3 regions of the Dickeya lacustris genome follow, and region 3 is predicted to be linked to each of the others. Evidence: predicted binding sites of a transcription regulator. Region 3 holds the regulator's gene; each other region holds the start of a gene.
The links. Region 3 encodes LexA, which represses DNA repair genes until DNA is damaged. Its sites were predicted from a motif close to TNCTGTATGTACATACAGNA; they were not measured.
Positions count from the first base shown of each region.

Region 1: mutH (DNA mismatch repair endonuclease MutH) is a predicted target of LexA. The motif match lies at 2,587-2,606, and genes of this name have one in related genera.
Region 2: uvrA (excinuclease ABC subunit UvrA) is a predicted target of LexA. The motif match lies at 4,102-4,121, and genes of this name have one in related genera.

Region 1 is NZ_CP114280.1:3,665,027-3,670,709, forward strand. Features, by position in the region: gene O1Q98_RS16565 (NADP(H)-dependent aldo-keto reductase) at 1-257, opposite strand, end outside; gene O1Q98_RS16570 (YgdI/YgdR family lipoprotein) at 438-656, opposite strand; gene O1Q98_RS16575 (TerC family protein) at 842-1,546, opposite strand; gene mutH (DNA mismatch repair endonuclease MutH) at 1,657-2,343, opposite strand; gene rppH (RNA pyrophosphohydrolase) at 3,078-3,605, shown strand; gene ptsP (phosphoenolpyruvate--protein phosphotransferase) at 3,620-5,683, shown strand, end outside.
Region 2 is NZ_CP114280.1:3,313,980-3,319,662, forward strand. Features, by position in the region: gene O1Q98_RS14980 (hypothetical protein) at 1-477, opposite strand, end outside; gene O1Q98_RS14985 (Pvc16 family protein) at 483-1,055, opposite strand; gene O1Q98_RS14990 (hypothetical protein) at 1,393-1,902, shown strand; gene O1Q98_RS14995 (Rossmann-fold NAD(P)-binding domain-containing protein) at 2,089-2,718, shown strand; gene O1Q98_RS15000 (flavin reductase family protein) at 2,752-3,330, shown strand; gene O1Q98_RS15005 (single-stranded DNA-binding protein) at 3,427-3,975, opposite strand; gene uvrA (excinuclease ABC subunit UvrA) at 4,217-5,683, shown strand, end outside.
Region 3 is NZ_CP114280.1:1,954,434-1,960,116, forward strand. Features, by position in the region: gene O1Q98_RS08825 (LysR family transcriptional regulator) at 1-746, opposite strand, end outside; gene O1Q98_RS08830 (pirin family protein) at 855-1,586, shown strand; gene zur (zinc uptake transcriptional repressor Zur) at 1,735-2,244, shown strand; gene lexA (transcriptional repressor LexA) at 2,700-3,311, opposite strand; gene O1Q98_RS08845 (diacylglycerol kinase) at 3,422-3,787, opposite strand; partial or broken gene plsB (glycerol-3-phosphate 1-O-acyltransferase PlsB) at 3,916-5,683, shown strand, end outside.

The DNA.
Region 1 (5,683 bases), 1.7 Mb from region 3:
CTTGCAATGATCAGTTTTTCTCGCCCGCCACGGCTTTTCAGCCAGGAGCCGATATAACTCTCTGTCAGTCCCTGAGTTTCTGAGCGCGGCGGCACCGGGTAAATTTCTGCGGTGTCAATCAGGTTTACCCCGCTGGCGACAGCAAGATCCAATTGAGCATGCGCATCCGCTTCGCTGTTCTGTTCACCGAAGGTCATGGTGCCAAGTGCCAGCGTACTGACTTCCAGACTGCTGTGGGGAATACGATGATAGTGCATTGCAGTTTCCTTTTTATTCTTCTGAATAAGGTAGGTGCCTGTGGCACCTCACTGGCGACTATAACCAAGCCGAGGCGAGGGGGGAAGCTTCTTTATACCGGAAAAATCAGGAGAAAAACGGTGAGAACGGTGCGGCCAGGTAAGGCGTTTCCCGTGAGGAGCGCAAAGCGTCACATGGCTTCAGCGCTCAATAACTTGAGAGACATCGTCATGACGAATCTGATGTGATGTGCCATCTTCATCAGTATAACTGAGCAGGCCGGTAGCCGGGTCGAGAGCCGGTTTTCCTTGTGCTAATAGCATCTGCCCTTCTTTGGTGGCGATGACATAGTGGCGGGTACAACCACTGAGCAGAAAGAGAGACATCAGCACGAAAGCCGAGATAAACCGGTGGTGCATACCAAATGTACCTGTTATTTAGCAAAAAAATTGAACGTCTTGTCAGTCTAGCAAAGCGTTATCAGATTGTGGTTAGGATTTAAGGTAAAAAAATTAAAAAGATAGTTAAAAAGAGAGAGGGAAATAGCGTGTTGGCGTTTTCCCTCTCATATTTTACTGATTTTAGACTGCTTATCCTGCGTGAATCACGGCTTTTTAGCCCGAATAAGATTGAGCGCTTCGACTGACATTGAGAAGAACATGGCGAAATAGATATACCCTTTCGGTACATGAATATCGACGCTTTCCAATATCAGTGTAAAGCCGACCAGAATCAGGAAAGCCAGCGCCAGCATTTTTACTGAAGGGTGCCTGTCAACAAATTCGCCAATCGTTCGCGCGGAAAACATCATGACTCCGACGGCAATCACCACCGCAGACATCATGATAAACAGGTGGTCAGACAGGCCGACGGCGGTAATTACCGAATCCAGACTAAAGATGATGTCTAGCAGCATAATCTGCACGATAGCGCCCAGAAAGGAGTGTACCTGTGTGGTGTTGGCTTCGCCGCCACCCTCAATGGTTTCATGAATCTCTTTGCTGGATTTCCAGATAAGAAACAAGCCACCAAGAAATAAGATGAGGTCACGGGCTGAAATCTCCTGGCCAAAAACGCTAAACAGCGGATTGGTCAGCTTGATAACCCAGGCGATAGACGCCAGCAACCCAAGACGCATGAGCATTGCACCCATTAATCCGATGCGGCGGGCTCTATTTTGTTGATGTTTGGGGAGTTTGGCGACGACCAGTGATAAAAAAATGATGTTATCAATACCCAGAACAATTTCCAGCAGGGTGAGCGTCGCCAGAGCCAGCCAGGCGTTAGGGTCTGCAATCCAATCGAACATTATCTCAGTGCATCCTTAAACGAATCGTAAATGAGTATTATCTCTGCCTCACGGTTACTCAGGCAAGCGGGATTTATGCTGTCAGAGAGGGACATGGGGGTGAGCGCGAGTTACAGCAAAAAATGGCGCGCTAATAATGGCGTCGTAAAGGTTTTCTTCAGATAAAAACCGCGAGGGAGAGTCATGATGGGCTGGCCGTGTTCCCCAATCGCTTCGGTTAAGATACGGCTGTTAGCGGCTTTGGGACGCAGTTGCAGCACTTCGCCGTGACGCGCGGTGATACTCTCCACTTTTCCCAGCACAATCAAATCCATCAACTCTTCCCAATCCTGGCGCAACAGCCTCTCTTCCTCTTCATTTGGACTCCACAGCAAAGGAGAACCGATATGGCGCTCGCCCAACGGGATGGAGCGCGACCCCTCAACGGGAATCCACAACACTCTGGCCAGTTTTCGACGTACATGACTGTTCTGCCAGATTACGCCGCTATTGCCGGTCAGGGGGGCGACACAGACAAACGTTGTTTCCAGCGGGCGTCCTTGTTCATCAATGGGGATAGTTTTGAGTTCTACGCCGAGCTCGGGAAAATCTTGCTCGGGCTTGCTGCCAGCGTTGGCGCCAAGAAAACGCTCCAGTAAGGTGCCAATCCAGCCTTTATCTCGCTTGAGGTTGGCGGGCAGCGGCAGCCGGGCAAACCGGGCTAGCTCGGCAAGTGAATAGCCCGCCAGTGCTTGTGCGCGTTGCATAAGCGCACGTTCGCTATCCGGTGGCTGCTGATGAAGTATTGGAGTCTGCATGACGCGCTCATCGGTTATTGAAGGTTTTGGTTAAAAAATAACCGCCAATATCGCCGAATTACCGTGAACGGTATACTGCGGCGATAAAAAACAATAATAGCATGATTCTGCTGTGATTTTTCCTATCATCGATGGCGTGAAGATCATGCCTTCAGGTTTTGTTCATGACAAGCCACCGACAATGAACAGGATTTTACACTATGTTATCCACAGATTTTTGGGATAACCGGGATAACCCACGATCACTGTTTTGATTTACAGCCTTGACGAGGGGCGTATTTACTGGTTCTGGCGGTTTTTTGTCTGCTTTTCGTCTGGGCGCTGTGGATAACGGCCCGGTCGCGCGATCTTTAGCCATTTTGAATGTTGCGCGCGATCACAGTTGGTGGATGAGACGAAAAAATGCCGTCAATGAGGTTTAATTAGTTGAAAGGAAATAGCTATTTTTTCTGATTTCTGACGAGCTAAATTAAGTTGAAACAGGTTTTACGCACTTTTTCATGATGTTCTTCACAAAGATGTCCACAGAAAAAGTGAATAAAATACCTTGTTCACTGGCGAGATGTTTATAACTTGGCAATCATCTGTGGGTTAACCGCGTTTTATCAGTCAAAGAAGGGAAAAAAGGGGCAATGAGACGCTTATCAGGATGGATGTGAAGCGGGAGTTTACCGTCTGTCAGGAGTGTGAAACAATCGGGTCATCTTTACATTCTTGTTTACTGAGGTAGTCCGGTGATCGACGATGATGGCTACCGCCCGAATGTTGGTATTGTCATTTGTAATCGGCAGGGCCAGGTATTGTGGGCTCGTCGCTACGGCCAGCACTCCTGGCAGTTTCCCCAGGGGGGAATAAACCCAGGAGAAAGCGCGGAACAGGCCATGTACCGTGAGCTGTTCGAGGAAGTGGGACTGCGGAAAAAGGACGTTCGTATTTTGGCTTCCACACGAAGCTGGTTGCGCTATAAATTGCCAAAACGTTTGGTGCGTTGGGATACAAAACCGGTGTGTATCGGCCAAAAGCAGAAATGGTTTCTGCTACAGTTAATGTGTAATGAGTCTGATATTAATATGCAAAGCAGCGGTACGCCGGAGTTTGATGGCTGGCGCTGGGTGAGCTATTGGTATCCGGTGCGTCAGGTTGTGTCGTTCAAACGTGATGTTTACCGAAAAGTGATGAAGGAATTTGCGGCTGCGGTTATTCAATTACAGGAAAATTCGGCTGTTAAAATCCCCTCTGGTGCCCGGCGAAAACGAGGATAATTCGATTTATCATGATGCTCACGCGACTGCGAGAAATTATCGAGAAAGTGGCTGCCGCAGCCCGGTTGAGTGATGCATTAGAAATTTTGGTAAATGAAACCTGTCAGGCGATGGACACCGAGGTCTGCTCCATTTATCTGGCGGATAATGACCGTCAATGCTACTACCTGATGGCGACGCGCGGGCTGAAAAAACCGCGCGGCCGCACCATTACTCTGGCCTTTGGCCAGGGGATCGTTGGTCTGGTTGGTGAGCGCGCCGAGCCCATCAATCTGGCTGATGCCCAAAGCCACCCCAGTTTTAAGTTTATTCCCGCCGTTCGTGAACAGCACTTTCGCTCGTTTCTGGGTGTACCGGTTATTCATCGGCGTCAATTGCTGGGTGTACTGGTGGTACAGCAGCGTGAACATCGCCAGTTTGATAAGAACGAAGAGTCATTTATGGTGACGCTGGCGACCCAAATGGCGGCTATTTTGTCTCAGTCACAAATGAAAGCGCTGTTTGGTCAATACCGGCAAACGCGAATTAAAGCAATGGTGGCCTCTTCCGGCGTGGCGATTGCACCGGGCTGGCAGGATCGCAGTCAACCATCGCTGGAGCTGGTGTTCCCGGCCTCAAGTCTTGATAGCGATCGTGAACGATCTCGCTTAGTGGTGGCGATGGAAGAAGCCGCCGCCGAATTTCGCCGTTTTAGCAAGCGCTTTAGCGCCAGTGCGCAAAAAGAGAGCGCCGCTATTTTTGATTTCTACTCTCATCTGCTTAACGATGCGCGCCTGAAACGCGATCTGTTTCAGGAAGTGGATACCGGTAGCGTAGCCGAATGGGCGGTAAAAGTGGTGATTGAGCGCTTTGCTGCCCAGTTCGCCAGCCTGCAAGATACTTACCTGCGTGATCGCTCCAGCGATTTACGGGCGCTTGGCCAGCGCTTGCTGTTTCATCTTGATGATAACGCGCAAAGTAACGGCCAGTGGCCGGAACGCTTTATTCTGGTTGCTGATGAACTAACGGCCACCTTGCTGGCCGAAGTGCCGCAGGAGCGGCTGGCAGGTGTCGTCGCCTATGACGGGGCTGCCAATTCTCATGCCGCCATTATGGTGCGAGCCATGGGGATCCCGACCCTGATGGATGCGGATATCCAGCCTGAGCTATTGCATCAGCGCTTGCTGGTGCTGGATGGATACCGGGGGGAGTTACTGGTTGACCCAGAACCGGTGCTGGTGCAGGAGTATCAGCGTCTGCTGAGTGAGGAAAACGAGCTGACCCGGCTGGCGGAAGACGATATGGAACGCCCGGCGGTGCTGAAAACCGGTGAGCGCATGGAAGTGATGCTCAATGCCGGTTTGAGTGCAGAGCATGAGAAACGCTTTATCAATCAAGTTGATGGAGTGGGTTTGTACCGTACGGAAATTCCTTTCATGCTGCAAAATGGCTTCCCTTCGGAAGAAGAGCAGATGATGCAGTACGAAGGGATGCTGCGTTTATACCCCTCGCGCCCAGTCATGTTGCGTACGCTGGATATCGGGGCGGATAAGCAGTTGCCTTATCTGCCTATCAGCGAAGAAAACCCGTGCCTTGGCTGGCGTGGCATTCGCGTCACGCTCGATCAACCGGAAATTTTTATGATTCAGGTGCGCGCGATGCTGCGCGCTAATGCGCATATTGGCAACCTTCGCATTCTGCTGCCGATGATAAACAGCCTTGATGAAATTGACGAAGCAAAAAGGCTGATTGAGCGGGCGCAGGCGGAAGTGTCTGAAACGCTAGGCTTTCCTGTTCCCAGGCCGCGTATTGGTATTATGCTTGAAGTGCCGTCGGTGCTGTTTTTGCTGTCGCATCTGTCATCACGCATTGATTTTGTTTCGGTCGGCACCAATGACCTGACGCAGTATCTATTGGCGGTTGATCGCAACAATCCCCACGTAGGCGCGCTTTACGACAGCCTGCATCCTGCGATGTTGCAAGCCTTACATCTGATTATTACCCGCTGTCAGGAATATCAATTGCCGGTGTCCGTGTGTGGGGAAATGGCCGGCGAGCCGATGGGCGCGTTGCTGTTAACCGGCCTTGGCTATCGAACG
Region 2 (5,683 bases), 1.4 Mb from region 3:
CCATCTTGCTGTTTGTGCGCCCGGCGCTAAGGCCGCCTGTGCGATAAACGCGGCGATGAAGGGTGGCGCCAGCCGTACATCGACCACCCAGTCCGGGCGGCGTGACTGGCGTTCAACATGCGCCGCGATGCCATCATGCGCGCTCAGTCGCACGGCCTGCGACAACGGTGCGAAGAGCGAACAATAAAAGTTGTACCCGCCGCTGCCCGGTGCGTGCGCGGTATAACAGGAAAACTGCGCATCCTGCATAAAGAACAGCAGTTGCAGCCGAATGCCGTCATCAGCCAGCGCTAACGCCGCGCTATGCGTATCCGCCAGTATGCTGACGCCATTGGGCCGGGGTTTTATCAGCAGTCCGTACTGCGCCGCGACCGGCTGACTGGCATAAGCCAGCTTGCTGTAAAACGGCAGCGGCTCATCAGCCGGGAAAAAACCGTGCTCAATGTGCAATTCAAATAGCGTGGCGTAATGGCTCATGTGCGCTAACTCTTGCTGACTGCAACCTCAACCTGACCGACGCTTTCTGCTTGCGACTGAATACTGTGGCTGCCCGCTATCATCACCCGCAGGCGATACACCGCTGACGGTAAATAACGGCTACCCAGCATTTGCCACAATACACTGAGTTCATGACGCGGCAGGTTTTCCATCTCCACTAATATTTGCTCAATAGCGCCATCCATATCTGGGGCGTTATAACGATTAAATTGGGGGTTTTTATGCAGGAACGCCATAGCGTGCGCCAGCATCGTTAATCCTTGAGGATATTGTGTGCCGGTGAAATTTGCTGCCACCATAATATTCACCCGTACATACAATGGCTGGGTGGCCAGCGTATAACGGTTATTTGACATCATGGCCTGATTGCGATGCGGCAGCGTCTCCTTTTCGATACCGGCTAAAAATACCACGAGTTTATTTTTGGTGAGTGGAAACATTTTGCCATCGTCATCCGCCGGATTAGCGATGACGACCAGCTCATCATGCAGCTTCAGCATATTCTTTAAATATTGATTTAGCTGTTTCGCCAGATAATCAAGAGACGCGGAAATCATACTGTTGTCCTTATTTGAAAACGATGTTTTCACTTTTTTAGTGTTGCAATGTGGTGAATAAAAAACAGTATTACTGATGAAAGGTATGACGAAAAGAGTGAGCGGAGATTTGGCGGGGTAAATAATAATTAAATCCGATTAATGATGATGTAAGAGTTTATGTTATTAAAAAATAAACCTGTTGGTAATCTTTTGGGCAGAGAATCTCTATGATATTCTTACCCGAATTGCTGCCTAACCCCGTTGTTTGAATAGAGTCTAAAGTGCATGCTTTGCCTTTCTTTCATTTCGGGTGGGTATCATTTATTTTTCTTTTATCTGTCTGGAGGCTGTTTACATGACACTTGGTCGCTCTCTTTTTTTTCTCTTAAGCCTTGCGCTCGTTTCATCATACGCAACGGGTGCTGAAAAATGGTTTGATGGTGTTACCTGCAATACTGATATTCCCTCAGCATTAATCGGGCGTCATACGCCAAACGATCGGGTTGTTACTATCGAAGGTAGATACAAAAACATTGGTCTGGAAAATCATGGTGCATTTGGAATGGAAAAAGACGGTGATCCCTGGACATTGACTTTCTGGCAAATATGCGGCCGAGAATATTTACTGCTTGAACGCCGTAGCGTCGTTAAGGATGTATTGATGTCTCCTTTGCCAAAAGAAAATCCTGCATCGAAAATCGTTTCTTGCGATGTTGACGACACGAATTCTTATAGCACGGCGATTACGTTCATTCCGTCAGAGGAGACGCCGTGGCCAAAACAGGTTAAGCAAGCCTGGATAGTCGATGACAAGAAACTCAAATTCTCGAAAATTGAAGGTAAAAAAATTGTTTGTAACCCATAGTTAACATTTGAGCTGAATGGATACGATAGGTGAATGCATTGGTGCAAAACTTGTATGGTGCGTTCACCTAAGTCAGGACATGCGGCTTGCCTGATGCATTTATACAATTCAGAGCACGCTCTGTTAGCGTATTTTGCCATTATGGCGATGTCGTTTCGCTCCCTAACCTCAAACAGAGAAATCAGCATGCGATTATTACTGGTCGGCGCAACCGGGCTGGTGGGGCAACAGGTGTTATTACAGGCACTGGCTGACTCGCGTATTGCTCAGGTGGTGGCACCGGTGCGGCGTGAATTACCGGCGCACGATAAGCTGCTGGCGCCACGGGTGGATTTTGAACATCTGCCGCAAGACGCCGCGTGGTGGCAGGTGGATGCGGTGATTTGCACGCTCGGCTCCACCATCAAAACCACAGGCAGTCAGGCGGCGTTTTACCGGGTCGATCACGACTACCCATTGGCCGTTGCGCGGCTGGCTCATGCACAGGGAACGCCGACCTACGTACTGAATTCGGCGGCGGGCGCTAACGCCGCCTCGCGTTTTTTCTACAACCGGGTGAAAGGCGAACTGGAGCGCGATCTGGCTGCGGTGGGATTTTCCTCACTCACCTCGGTGCGACCTGGGTTAATTGGCGGTGAGCGCGATGAGCGTCGGCCCGGCGAATGGGCGGCACAGCAGTTACTGCGCGCGCTACATCCGTTGCTGCCACCACGCTGGCGTATTAACCCGGCGGGACGTATTGCAGAGGCATTGCTGACAGCAGCGCTACAGCCCGTCGCTGGCATACAAACGATAACCCCTGAACGCCTGGTATGACGTTAAGGAAAACCCCATAAAGCAGGATGAGATATGAATAGCGAAATGTTACCGGTTGAATTGGCAAAAGCGTATCGGCTGATTAATCACGGGCCGACGGTGCTGGTGTCTGCCAGTCATGCCGGCATTGATGATGTGATGGCGGCCGCCTGGTGCTGCGGGTTAGACTTCACCCCGGCAAAACTGACGGTGGTACTCGATAAGGCAACGAAAACTCGCGAACTGCTGGAAAATAGCGGCTATTTCGCTATTCAGGTGCCAACGGTGGCGCAGCTGGCGTTGACGAATCAGGTTGGCAGCATCAGCCTGCGCAATGACCCGGACAAGCTGGCGCGCTGTCAGGTGGAACTGTTTCGTCGCAGCGAGTCGGATGTCCCTTTGGTGGCAGGATGCGCGGCCTGGTTATTGTGCAAACTGATCCCTGAGCCTCACAACCAGCAAACCTACGATCTGTTTATCGGCGAGGTGGTGGGAGCCTGGGCCGACTCACGAGTCTTTAGTGACGGTCACTGGCATTTCGAGGATGCCGACCCTATGTTGCGCAGCCTGCACCATGTGGCCGGTGGCCATTACTATGCGATTGGCGACGCCTTTGACGCGAAAGAGAGTTGATACGGCGGATACAAAAGACGGGTGGTCATAAAAAGGGTGGCCATAAAACAACGCCCTGTTTTTACAGGGCGCAGTGTATGGAGAATAACGCGGTTATCAGAACGGAATATCGTCGTCAAAATCCATTGGCGGTTCGTTGCCTGGCATCGGCGCGCTTTGCTGCGCACGGGACTGGCCGCCGCCGCTGAACTGGTTGGCTTGCTGCGGCTGTTGCGGTTGGCCCCAGCCACCTTGTGGTGCGTTACCGCCCATATTGCCGCCGCCCATGTTGCCACCCGCAGGTGCGCCGCCACCGTTACGGCCGCCCAACATTTGCATGCTGCCGGAGATATCGACCACAACTTCAGTGGTGTAGCGATCCTGGCCGCCCTGATCCTGCCATTTACGGGTGCGCAACTGACCTTCGATATACACCTGAGAGCCTTTACGCAGGTATTCACCGGCGATTTCCGCCAGCTTGCCGTAAAGGGCAACACGGTGCCACTCGGTGCGCTCTTTCTGCTCGCCGGTCTGCTTATCGCGCCAGCTGTCTGACGTGGCCAGAGTCAGGTTGGCGACCGCACCGCCGTTCGGCATGTAGCGAACTTCCGGGTCTTGACCCAGATTGCCGATAAGAATCACTTTGTTAACGCCTCTGCTGGCCATTTGGTGTCTCCTGAAGAATCACTTTTTTAAAGTTTAAGCGATCAATTCTATCACGCCACCGTGACAGATAATACCCGCGAGCCGTGCCGCATTCTTTATTTCCCGGCGATGAACATTGCCGTCAGATACTGGATATCCATTCAGTTTTGTTTGTGCCATAATCGATCGTTTCTACTGGCTTTCTTTGGCATACAGCCGGTGTGCCGGGGCCAACACGGTGTCTTTTGCGAGAAAAGTGTGCATGGATAAGATAGAAATTCGTGGTGCCCGAACCCATAACCTGAAGAATATCAACCTGATTATTCCGCGCGATAAACTGATCGTCGTGACAGGGTTATCCGGTTCTGGCAAATCCTCACTGGCGTTTGACACGCTGTATGCTGAAGGTCAGCGTCGTTATGTCGAGTCGCTCTCGGCTTATGCGCGTCAGTTCCTGTCGCTGATGGAAAAACCGGATGTCGATCATATTGAAGGGTTGTCGCCCGCCATTTCCATCGAGCAGAAATCTACCTCGCACAACCCGCGTTCTACCGTCGGCACCATCACTGAAATCCACGATTATCTGCGTCTGCTGTTTGCCCGCGTTGGCGAGCCGCGCTGTCCAGAACACGATATTCCGCTGGATGCGCAAACCGTCAGCCAGATGGTGGATAACGTGCTGGCCCAGCCGGAAGGCAAACGGCTGATGCTGCTGGCTCCGGTCGTGAAAGATCGCAAAGGCGAGCACACCAAAACGCTGGAAAATCTGGCGACGCAGGGTTACATCCGTGCCCGTATCGACGGCGAGGTGTGCGATCTTTCCGATCCGCCGAAACTGGAATTGCAGAAAAAACACACTATCGAAGTGGTGGTGGATCGCTTCAAGGTACGTGACGATCTGGCGCAGCGCCTCGCCGAGTCGTTTGAAACCGCGCTGGAGCTGTCTGGCGGCAGCGCAGTGGTGGCGGATATGGACGATCCGAACGCGCCTGAGCTGTTGTTCTCCGCCAATTTTGCCTGCCCGGTGTGTGGCTATAGCATGCATGAGCTGGAGCCCCGGCTGTTTTCCTTTAACAACCCGGCGGGAGCCTGCCCGACCTGTGACGGGCTGGGCGTGCAGCAGTTTTTTGACCCGGCGCGCGTGGTGCAAAACGGCGAGCTGTCGCTGGCCGGTGGCGCGATTCGCGGCTGGGATCGCCGTAACTTCTACTATTTTCAGATGCTGCGTTCGCTGGCGGAACACTATGAATTTGACGTGGAAGCGCCGTTCGACAGCCTTAGCGCATCGATTCAGAAAGTGATTCTTTACGGTTCCGGCAAAGAAAATATCGAATTCAAGTACATCAACGATCGCGGTGATACTTCGGTGCGTCGCCACCCGTTTGAAGGGGTGCTCAACAATATGGAGCGCCGCTACAAGGAAACCGAATCGACCGCTGTGCGTGAGGAACTGGCGAAATTTATCAGCAACCGCTCGTGCGCCAGCTGTCACGGTACGCGTCTGCGTGAAGAGGCGCGCCACGTCTACGTGGAGCAGACCACGCTACCGCAGATTGCCGACATGAGCATCGGCCATGCGCTGACCTTTTTCGAAAACATCAAACTGAGCGGCCAGCGGGCGAAAATCGCCGAAAAAGTGCTGAAAGAGATTGGTGACAGGCTGCGTTTTCTGGTCAACGTGGGGCTGAATTACCTGTCGCTGTCGCGCTCGGCGGAAACTTTGTCGGGC
Region 3 (5,683 bases):
ACCATATCATAAGGCATAGTGGCTACACCGAGCCCGGCCAACAACGCCCGGCGTTTATCATCCAGCGAGCTGACGGTAAGCCGTGGCTGCTTGTCGAGTAGCTGCACAGTAAGCACAGGCCGTTCGCGCGCGGTGTCAGCAATTGCAATGCCGCGATATTTAACACGGCTCACTTCTGATAAGGGTTCGGGCTCGTCATGAATGGGATGATCCGGGCTTGCGACATAAACGTTTTTGATAGTGTAAAGCTTGCGGGTATTAATTTCAGATGACGATCGAAAATGCATATCCGGGGCAATCACGATATCCGCTTTCCCCTGCTCCAGCCGCTCCCAGGCACCCGCCAGCACTTCCGTCAATAAAGACACCTGCGTATTGGCTTTCAGCGACAACTTATCGAGCAGCGGAAAAATACGATCAATGGGAACCAACGCCTCCAGCACGATGGTCAGATGCGTTTCCCACCCTCTCGCCAGCGCTTCGGCATCCGTTGTCAATTTATCTGCGGCTTCCAGCAGGATGCGTCCCCGCTCCAGCAGCATGCGCCCCACGTTGGTAAACTTCGTACGATGCCCTGAGCGGTCAAACAGCACCACGTCCAGCTCATCTTCCAGCTTTTGCATGGTATAACTCAGCGCAGAAGGCACACGCCCCAGCTCATCCGCTGCTGCCGCAAAACTTCCCCGTCGGTCAATCGCATCCATTACGCGTAATGCTTCCAGTGTTAATGCCCGTTCCTTTGCCATGTTTCACTCATTCAGGATTTTTGAACGTGCCGACCAGATTAACTGGCTAACAATCCATCGTCCAGACAATTACTATCGCGTTATCAATAATTCTCAGGATCGAATACCATGATCATCAGTAGAGCAGCGAAACAATGCGGTCAGGCAGACTACGGCTGGCTACAGGCACGCTATACCTTTTCTTTCGGTCATTATTTCGATCCTGATTTATTGGGGTTTGCCTCGCTACGCGTCCTGAATCAGGAAGTGCTGGCTCCAGGAGCGGCTTTTCAACCAAGGACTTACCCGCGAGTGGATGTGCTGAATATCTTGCTGCAAGGGGAGGCCGAATACCGTGACAGTAATGGCAACCATATCAGAGCGAAAGCCGGTGACGCCTTACTGCTTGCCACGCAGCCTCATGTCAGCTACAGCGAGCACAATCTCAGTGAAAATACCGCGTTAACGCGACTGCAATTATGGCTGGATGCCTGCCCCATGCGGGAAAATCAGTGCGTACAACGCGCCACTCTAACGGATGCGCCTTACCAGTTGCTGGCCGCACCGGAAGAAACGGAGTCCGGTCTTCATCTGCGTCAGCAGGTATGGATACATCATCTGAATCTGGCAGCACAGACGCAGCACACACTGACGCTACATGGCAGCCGTGCTTACCTGCAATCTATCTACGGCACGGTGCATATTCAGGGAAATGGTGAAACAGCCCACACCTCTACGCCTGAGAAACCCTGTTCAAACTTGCTTCATTGCGGCGATGGCGCATTTGTGAAGCAGGAAAATAGCCTGACGCTCAAGGCTGAAACCGCGACCCGGTTATTGTTGATAGACCTCGCCGCCTGAGCCATACATCAGCCACCCCTATTCATGACATTCAGGCGTTATCCCGCTCCGGTTGCGCCTCGCCCCACGCCGATACCACATTTCGGTGTTTTAATTTAGTCATGGTAAGATGAGGAAATTATCTCAACCTCGCCTCAGGGTTACTGCAATGGATCCAACCAATCTGGACACTCTCCTTGCCCAGGCTGAACAGCTTTGCCAGCAACGTCATGTGCGCCTGACCCCACAGCGGCAGGAAGTGCTGCGTTTAATGGCACTGCAACATGGTGCCATCAGTGCGTATGATTTACTGGATCTACTGCGTCTGTCAGAGCCACAAGCTAAACCCCCCACCGTTTACCGCGCACTGGATTTTCTTCTGGAACAAGGTTTTATCCACAAAGTCGAATCGACAAATAGCTATGTTCTTTGTCATCACTTTGAAGAGCATAGCCACACTTCGGCGCTGTTTATCTGTGACCGCTGTGGCCAAGTCACTGAGCGTCAAACGCAAGGTATTGAAGAAACATTGCAGCAACTAGCCAGACAGTCAGGATTTGCGTTGCGTCATAGCGTGGTGGAAGCACACGGTTTATGCGGCGAGTGTCAGAAAGTGGAGTCTTGTGAACATCGGGATAGTTGCAGCCATGACCACAGCATTGTGGTAAAAAAACGCTGACTGCGCACGCCAGAGGCGGGTTGCAAGAAGGCTTGCTCAAGAGGACTGCTAATGTTGCGTGAGCCTACAGGCAGCTTGTAATACGAAGGCAAGCACGCCTATTTCCCCTGATACCGGAGTGTGAAGTGGCACAGCACTTCACACAACTCGTTGCACTATCAGGTTCTCTTTCACTTAGCTCTCTTTTCACCTGGCCTTCTTTTTACCTGGCTTTATTTGTCGTCTCTTGGATTTGTCGTCCTCTGGCGCGCGGTTTACCGTCGCGCTGTAGACTATGCTTGGTGATAGCCATCGGTGTTGATTGGTTTATGACTGAGGCTGAATACCATCGCACGCCAGAGGGCGTTAGCGCCGATGGAATAAGCTCGACAGAGACAACCTACCCGCCAATGAAAGAGATACGGTTATTATTCACAAACACATCTATTCATGAACACATCGCGGTAATGAGGGCATTACCCCCAGTTACTATTACGGATGACCCCGACAGCCAGCCCTTCAATGGAGAACGCCTGCTCGCGTAAATCAACCACAATAGGTGAAAACTCTTTGTTTTCCGCCAGCAACTGCACCACGTTACCCTGTTTTTTCAGGCGCTTAACTGTCACTTCATCATCAATGCGCGCCACCACAACCTGCCCATTGTGCACATCTTGTGTTTTATGTACCGCCAGTAGGTCTCCATCCAGGATGCCTATGTCTTTCATTGACATACCGCTGACACGCAGCAAAAAATCCGCACTGGGTTTAAACATGGCGGGGTCAACCTGATAGTGGCACTCAATATGCTGTTGCGCTAACAGCGGCTCACCGGCAGCCACGCGGCCAATCAGCGGCAACCCCAGATCTTCCTCTTCCATCAGTAGACGGATACCACGGGAAGCCCCGGTGACAATCTCAATCACGCCTTTACGCGCCAATGCTTTAAGATGCTCTTCAGCCGCATTCGGCGAACGAAAACCAAGCTGACTGGCAATCTCCGCCCGGGTCGGCGGCATACCACTTTGAGAGATATGATCGCGAATCAGGTCATAAACCTGCTGTTGCCTGGTAGTTAATGTTTTCATTCCGCCCCCTGTTTGTTTATACAGTTTCGCTGTGAGTATATACAGGGATACTGCCAATGGGAACCGCGATATCGCCTATTGCGCGGAATTTTCCGCGCTTATGCAAGCCATTACGCAAAACGGCTCCATAATAGCGACACCCAAACCACCGCAGCGAATAAGCAAGCGACCAAAACCGCAGCAGAACCGATGTCTTTTGCCCGCCCGGATAACTCGTGATACTCGAGGCCGACGCGATCGACCACCGCTTCAATCGCACTGTTCACCAGCTCAAACAGCACGATCAACACCACAGACCCTACCAACAACAACCGCTCCAGCGTGGAAACGGGCAATAGCCCTGCGACAATCACCGCCGCCAGCAACAATACAGACTCCTGACGAAATGCGGCTTCATGCTGCCACGCCTGCTTCAGACCTTGCAGGGAATACCCGGCAGCTTTGACAATGCGAGTCATTCCTGTTGTCTTATTCATGATAACTCCACCTGTAATTTGTGATTGGCCGCAATTTTAACGCGTCCACATGATTGCATCACCACAGATATCCTGTTGGGTTTCTGTTATCCTTGGCGCGCATTGCTAACAAGAGGCTTTTGGTTGTTATGTCAGGTTGGCGTAAAATTTACTACAAGTTACTGAATTTCCCTCTAAAACTCTTAGTAAAGAGTAAGGTTATTCCACAGGACCCCGTTAACGAGCAACGTCTGGATCCTTCAAGGCCAATATTTTATGTGCTGCCTTACAGTTCTAAGGCAGACCTGCTGACGTTGCGTACAAAGTGTCTGGAGCTAAACCTGCCAGACCCACTGCAACCCCAGTATATTGATGGCAAAACGCTGCCTAGCTATGTTTTCGTCAGCGACGGCCCGCGCCTGTTTCGCTATTACGTGCCGAAACAACAGTCCATCAAGCTGTTTCACGACTATCTGGATTTGCACCGCAATAACCCAGAGCTGGATATACAGATGGTGCCTGTTGCAGTGATGTTCGGTCGCTCTCCTGGGCGGGAAGGCCAGCATCAGGGCATGCCGCATCTGCGCTTGTTAAACGGGATTGAGAAGCTGTTTGCCGTTTTATGGCTGGGGCGTGACAGCTTCGTGCGCTTCTCGGTGCCGGTATCCCTGCGTTACATGGCAACAGAGCATGGCACGGATAAAACCATCGCCCACAAACTGGCACGCGTAGCCCGCATGCACTTCTCTCGCCTGCGATTAGCGACAGTCGGCCCAAGGTTGCCCGTGCGTCAGGCGCTGTTTAATCAACTGCTGGCTTCCCGGGCAATTGCCAAGGCGATTGATGACGAAGCGCGCGTCAAAAAAATCTCCCATGATAAGGCCCAGCAAAACGCGATCACGCTGCTTGAAGAGATAGCCGCTGATTTCTCTTATGAAGCGGTCAGGCTCTCTGACCGGGTTCTGAGCTGGACGTGGAACCGGTTATATCAGGGCATCAACGTACATAATGCCGAACGCGTGCGTCAGTTAGCGCAAGACGGCCATGAAATCGTTTATGTGCCTTGTCACCGTAGTCATATGGACTATCTGTTGTTGTCTTATGTCCTTTACCATCAGGGGCTGGTTCCGCCACATATTGCGGCTGGCATCAACCTGAATTTCTGGCCAGCAGGCCCGATATTCCGCCGCCTTGGCGCATTCTTTATCCGCCGTACCTTCAAAGGGAACAAGCTCTATTCCACCTTGTTCCGCGAATACCTGGGGGAATTGTTCACCCGTGGCTATTCCGTCGAATATTTTGTTGAAGGCGGCCGCTCACGCACCGGGCGACTGCTTGAGCCCAAAACCGGTACCCTGGCGATGACAATTCAGGCGATGCTACGCGGCGGTACACGCCCGTATTACGCTGGTACCGGTGTATATTGGCTACGAACATGTGATGGAAGTCGGCACCTATGCCAAGGAGTTGCGCGGCGCAGCGAAAGAGAAAGAAGGGTTCCTGCAAATGGTGCGGGGGCTGCGTAAATTACGTAATCTTGGTCAGGGGTATGTCAATATCGGCGAACCGCTAACCCTATCAACCTACCTCAACCAGCATGTACCGCAATGGCGCGATGCGATTGACCCCATAGAGCCGCAACGCCCGGCCTGGCTAACGCCAACCGTGCAGCACATTGCCGATGACATCATGGTGCGCATTAATAATGCCGCTGCCGCCAACGCGATGAATTTGTGTTGTACCGCACTGCTGGCTTCTCGCCAGCGGGCGCTGACGCGTGAGCAAATGGAAGAGCAGTTAGAGTGTTACTTGCAGCTACTGCGTAATGTGCCTTACAGCCGCGATATCACGGTGCCGAACAAAACCGCAGCCGAACTGCTGGAACACGCGCTGGGGATGAACAAGTTTGAGGTAGAA